DNA from 2 places in the Buttiauxella cochleicola genome. Region 1 is predicted to be linked to the other one. Evidence: predicted binding sites of a transcription regulator. Region 1 holds the regulator's gene; the other holds the start of a gene.
What was found. The regulator LexA, encoded in region 1, represses DNA repair genes until DNA is damaged. The targets are predictions, from matches to a motif close to TNCTGTATGTACATACAGNA.

Region 1 (3,162 bases):
TGCTGCCCTTAAAGGTACGGCGAATAAAGAACGCGCCCAGGCGGCGGAAAATCGGGCCGGCTGGCCAGAAATTCAGGTTGATACCCGCTGCAATGTGCGGAGGAACCAGCCCCTGGTGATAGAGCACGTAAGACAGAAGCATGTAGTCCATGTGGCTGCGGTGGCAGGGCACATAGACAATCTCATGGCCGTCATGAGCCAGTTGGCGAACGCGTTCAGCATTGTGAACGTTAATGCCCTGGTACAAACGGTTCCACGTCAGACCTAATACGCGGTCGGTCAAACGAACGGCTTCATAAGAGAAGTTCGCCGCAATCTCTTCCATCAAGGCAACAGCATTTTGCTGCGCTTTTTCATGGGAGATTTTCTTGCTGCGCGCTTCATCTTCTACTGCACGGGCAATAGCTTTTGAAGCCAAAAGCTTATTGAACAGATCCTGACGTACCGGCAGACGCGGGCCAACAGTCGCTAAGCGCTGGCGAGCAAAGTGCATACGCGCCACGCGTGCCAGTTTTTGGGCGATTTTTTTGTCTGTACCGTGATCGGTTGCCATCTGGCGCAGCGAAACAGGTGCAGAGAACCGCACAAAGCTGTCGCGCCCAAGCCAGGAGACTGCGAAGAATTTCTGAATGCCGTTAAGCATCTTCAGTGGCGGGTTAACTTCGCCTTTTTCGCGACCCGGAGAGCGGCCAAACATCACCGATACCGGCACCATCTGCACATCCAGATTTGGATTGCTGCGGTGCAAGTCGAGATAATCATGGAACAGCTTGATCGACTCTTCTTTTGGCGTGTAATAAGTGAACACACGCGGGCCGCCATGGATAAAGACATAGCGCGGCAATACCGCACCGTCGATCTCTAACGGCTCGAGAGGGTCGGGCAAGTTGTGCGCGAGGCATTGCGCGCGCAGGGTTAATAAGTCCGCCTTTGAGTTATAAGGCAGAACGTACATTATTGGGCGTGTGGGATCTAAGCCCAGTTCGGCCTGTGGATCTGCCGGAATGGACTTGCTCTTTACCAGAACGCCTAATGGTAAATTAAGTAATTTGTAGTAGATTCTTGGCCAGCCTGACATAAACGATGTAAAGCCTCAGGTTAATGATGCAAATTCGCCGCAAGAATATCAGAATCTCACCCAGATTTCTGTGGCGTTATAATTTTGACAAGCATTGATGCAAATAATTTGAAAAGGTTTCCTAAAATGGCGAGCAGTACCACTGGACTTACCCGTATCATCAAAGCCGCAGGCTACTCATGGAAAGGGCTCAAAGCAGCCTGGATCAACGAAGCAGCTTTCCGCCAGGAAGGCGTTTCTGCTGTTATCGCCATTGCCATCGCATGTTGGTTAGATGTCGATCCCATTACCCGCATTCTACTTATCGGCTCAGTCGTGCTGGTCATGATTGTCGAGATCCTCAATAGCGCTATTGAGGCACTTGTCGACCGTGTTGGCACTGATTATCACGAGCTTTCAGGACGCGCCAAAGATATGGGCTCGGCCGCTGTATTAATTTCAATTATCCTCGCAGTAATTACCTGGGTCACGCTGCTTTGGTCGCATTTGCGGTGATCTTTCCAGAATAGTTAAGTGCCTGGTTTTTTGCTTAATTTGTGGTTCCAAATTGACCTTTGACTGTATATACTCACAGCATAACTGTATAAACACCCAGGGGGCGGAATGAAAGCGTTAACTACCAGGCAGCAAGAGGTGTTTGATCTTATTCGGGATCATATCAGCCAGACCGGCATGCCACCGACTCGTGCCGAGATTGCTCAACGTCTGGGGTTCCGTTCTCCGAACGCCGCTGAAGAGCATTTAAAAGCACTTGCCCGTAAAGGTGTGCTTGAAATTGTTTCTGGTGCATCCCGTGGTATCCGCCTGTTGGTGGAAGAAGTGACTGGTATTCCACTGGTTGGGCGTGTTGCTGCAGGTGAGCCACTCCTGGCACAGCAACATATCGAAGGCCATTACCAGGTTGATCCTTCACTGTTCAAACCAAATGCCGACTTCTTGCTGCGCGTCAGCGGTATGTCAATGAAAGACATCGGCATTATGGATGGCGACCTGCTTGCGGTTCATAAAACTCAGGATGTGCGTAATGGCCAGGTTGTTGTCGCGCGTATCGATGATGAAGTTACCGTTAAGCGCTTAAAACAACAGGGCAATACAGTTCATCTGCTGCCAGAAAACAGTGAGTTTGAACCGATCGTGGTAGACCTGCGCGAGCATAACTTCTCAATTGAAGGGCTGGCTGTTGGGGTTATTCGCAACGGCGACTGGCTGTAAAATCTCTTTAGGTGATGCGCATTTAGAATGCGCATCACTGCCTTAATTCTCTTTGATCTCCTTCAGGAGAGGTCATGCAATTATTCTCCACAGCGGATCGTGCGCTCTGGCGCCTCGCTTTACCCATGATTTTCTCCAACATTACTGTTCCGCTGCTTGGCCTTGTCGATACGGCTGTGATTGGTCATCTGGATAGTCCTGTTTACTTGGGCGGTGTTGCCATTGGTGCGACAGCAACCAGCTTCCTGTTTATGTTGCTGCTGTTTTTACGAATGAGTACCACAGGCTTAACTGCTCAGGCTTTTGGCGCCAATAATCCCTCAGCGTTAGCTCGTGCACTGGTGCAACCACTATTGCTGGCACTTGGGGCAGGGGTGGCAATTGTCTTACTGCGCGATCCCCTCATTTCACTCGCTTTACAAATTGTTGGTGGCAATCAGGATGTGCTCGTACAAGCACAACGCTTTCTTGAAATCCGCTGGCTAAGTGCGCCAGCCTCGCTTGCCAACCTGGTTCTACTAGGATGGTTGTTAGGGGTTCAATACGCACGAGCTCCGGTTATCTTGCTGGTAGTCGGCAATGTTCTGAATATCGTACTGGATGTGTGGCTGGTTATGGGGTTGCACCTTGATGTTCAAGGGGCGGCACTTGCGACTGTCACTGCTGAATACGCGACATTTTTCATCGGATTGCTGATGGTGAAGAAGGTTATGGGCATGCGTGGTATCAGCTTTGAGATGATTAAGCAGTCCTGGCGTGGCAATGTTCGGCGCTTACTGGCGCTCAATCGGGACATCATGTTGCGCTCGTTATTACTGCAAGTGTGCTTTGCATCAGTGACCATCTTTGGTGCGCGCTTAGGTAGCGAAATT
Region 2 (3,162 bases), on a different contig from region 1:
TGGCCCGCTTCCGGGTAGACGATAATTTCTGCGTTGGCATTAGCGGCACGCAACGCATGGCGCATTGTTTCGACAGTATCCTGTGGAATCCCCGTGTCCTGCCCGCCATAAAGCCCAAGCACGGGCGCATTCAAATTGACTGCGATGTCGGCTGGGTGATGCGGGGAGTTTAATGTCTTCTCGCCAACTAATTTGCCATACCAGGCCACAGCTGCTTTCAACTGTGGATTGTGTGCGGCATACAGCCACGTTATACGGCCACCCCAACAAAACCCTGTCATCATCAAACGATGTGCATCACCACCGTTTCTTGCCGCCCAATTGGCGACGTGATCAAGATCCGCGAGCACCTGTGCATCGGGTACTTTTGAAACCAGCCCGCTGAACAGGGTAGGGATATCGGCATAATCATTGGGATCACCCTGGCGGAAATAGAGCTCTGGCGCGATAGCCAGATACCCTTCCAGCGCCAGGCGACGGCAGACATCGCGAATATGCTCATGCACGCCGAAAATTTCCTGCACTACAATCACGATGGGTAAAGGGCCTGCGGCATCTTTTGGCCTGGCGTGATAAGCAGGCATGTTTTCGCCCTGCGTAGGAATTGAGGTTTCCCCTGCATGAATAGCATCATCTGGGGTATGCAATGCGGTTGACGCAAGAGGGCAGGCCGCTGGCGCAAAATGCCCGCCCGGTGATTTACCTGTATGTTCTTCTTTCATTGGCATTCTCCTTACCAGAATTAGCGCAGTGCGATAACTATAGCTTTTCCCCGTTATTCTTCGAGTTGCTGGTGGATTGTTTAGTCGCACTCATCTCAATATCAGAACTATGAGCGCCACCCCTTTAAATGTGATTTTCATCACTATTGCAGTTGAAAATAATGTAACTTGTTTGATTCAAAGTGAAATGCGTCACGAAATTATTTGTGAGGGTTCTGTACAGTACCCCCATAGCAATGTAAGCCAACCTATTCAACGCAGGAGTTTGTTATGTCCAAGTCTGATGTTTTTCACCTCGGCCTCACTAAAAGCGATCTGCAAGGGGCAACACTTGCCATCGTCCCGGGCGATCCTGAGCGAGTTGAAAAAATCGCTGTGCTGATGGACAAGCCGGTCAAATTGGCTGCCCACCGTGAATTTACTACCTGGCGTGCTGAGTTAGACGGCAAGCCAGTAATCGTCTGTTCCACCGGTATCGGTGGTCCATCAACCTCTATCGCGGTGGAAGAACTGGCGCAGTTGGGTATTCGTACTTTCCTGCGTATCGGGACTACCGGTGCAATTCAGCCGCATATCAATGTTGGTGATGTTCTGGTGACAACTGCTTCTGTGCGCCTTGACGGTGCCAGCTTGCACTTTGCTCCAATGGAATACCCGGCGGTTGCCGATTTTGCGTGTACTACCGCACTGGTTGAAGCGGCGAAATCTATTGGCGCGACCACACACATTGGTGTGACTGCATCTTCTGATACCTTCTACCCAGGCCAGGAGCGTTACGACACCTTCTCAGGCCGCGTAGTGAACCGCTACAAAGGTTCCATGGAAGAGTGGCAGCAGATGGGCGTGATGAACTACGAGATGGAATCCGCAACACTGCTGACCATGTGTGCAAGCCAGGGTCTGCGTGCAGGTATGGTTGCAGGTGTGATTGTGAACCGTACTCAGCAAGAAATTCCTAACGCTGAAACGATGAAGAAAACCGAAAGCCATGCGGTTAAAATCGTTGTAGAAGCAGCTCGTCGCCTGATCTAGTCCCCCAAAGCCGGTGCAAGCCGGCTTAATTTTTACGCTTTGCGTAACGTCTCGCAGTAAACTCCTTTTCATCTGGACATTTATACAGCACAATTTTATTTTGCTGGTGCCTGGTATGACTTTGTGGGAGTGACTGTGGATATTTCTATTTTATTCGGGCTCGGTATTGCGCTGGTTGGAGTTCTGACTGGCTGGTTGCTGGCAAGTTTGCGGGCGGCCGGGCGGCAATCCGCATTGCATGAAGAACAACGAGAAATCTACGGCGAACTGACTGCGGCACGGCAGGAGTTGCAGCAAAACCAGCACTGGAAAGAAGAATGTGAACAACTCAACCGCGAGTTGCGCACTCAGCTTGAAATTAACAGTGCGCAGGAAGCCGATATCCGCGAACTTTCCACACTTCTGGAACAAACCCGTCTAAATGCTGATGACAAACATCGGCAGATGCTCAACAGCGAGCAGCGCCTCAGCGAACAATTTGAAAACCTCGCCAACCGGATTTTTGAACACAGTGGCCGTAAAGTTGAAGAGCAAAACCGCCAAAGTTTGAATGGATTGCTCTCGCCACTGCGCGAACAACTGGATGGTTTCCGCCGCCAGGTTCAGGAAAGTTTTGGCCAGGACGCTCGCGAACGCCACACGCTAACCCACGAAATTCGTAACCTTCAGCAGCTTAATGCTCAGATGGCACAAGAGGCACTGAACCTCACCAAAGCCCTGAAAGGGGACAATAAAACCCAGGGAAACTGGGGTGAGGTTGTACTAACACGTGTGCTGGAAGCCTCCGGCTTACGCGAAGGGTATGAATACGAAACCCAGGTAAACATTCAGCTAGAAAATAACAGCCGCATGCAGCCGGATGTCATCGTGCGTTTGCCGCAGGGCAAAGATGTGGTTATCGACGCCAAAATGACGCTGGTGGCCTATGAGCGTTACTACAACGGTGACGACGACGTAACTCGTGAAATCGCCCTCAACGAGCATATTGCAGCGGTGCGTAACCACATTCGCATGCTGGGCCGTAAGGACTATCAGCAGTTGCCTGGGCTGCGGTCGCTGGATTATGTACTGATGTTTATCCCGGTCGAGCCAGCATTTTTACTGGCGATTGACCGCCAGCCGGAACTTATCAGTGAAGCACTCAAGAATAACATCATGCTGGTTAGCCCGACCACGCTGCTTGTGGCGTTAAGAACGGTTGCCAATTTGTGGCGTTATGAGCATCAAAGCCGGAATGCGCAACAAATTGCCGAACGCGCAGGCCGCCTGTATGACAAAATGCGCCTCTTTGTTGATGATATGTCGGCGATTGGTCAAAGCCTGGATAAAGCGCAGGATAACTATCGACAGGCGATGAAAAAACTCTCTACCGGGCGCGGAAATATTCTGCTCCAGGCTGATGCGTTTC

Region 2: rmuC (DNA recombination protein RmuC) is a predicted target of LexA. The motif match lies at 1,825-1,844, and genes of this name have one in related genera.

What each region holds. Positions count from the first base shown of each region.
Region 1 covers NZ_JAJSOU010000009.1:38,680-41,841, forward strand. The annotation lists gene plsB (glycerol-3-phosphate 1-O-acyltransferase PlsB) at 1-1,078, opposite strand, end outside; gene LVQ79_RS13460 (diacylglycerol kinase) at 1,205-1,573, shown strand; gene lexA (transcriptional repressor LexA) at 1,682-2,290, shown strand; gene dinF (MATE family efflux transporter DinF) at 2,365-3,162, shown strand, end outside.
Region 2 covers NZ_JAJSOU010000025.1:21,853-25,014, forward strand. The annotation lists gene LVQ79_RS21580 (dienelactone hydrolase family protein) at 1-722, opposite strand, end outside; gene udp (uridine phosphorylase) at 993-1,754, shown strand; gene rmuC (DNA recombination protein RmuC) at 1,890-3,162, shown strand, end outside.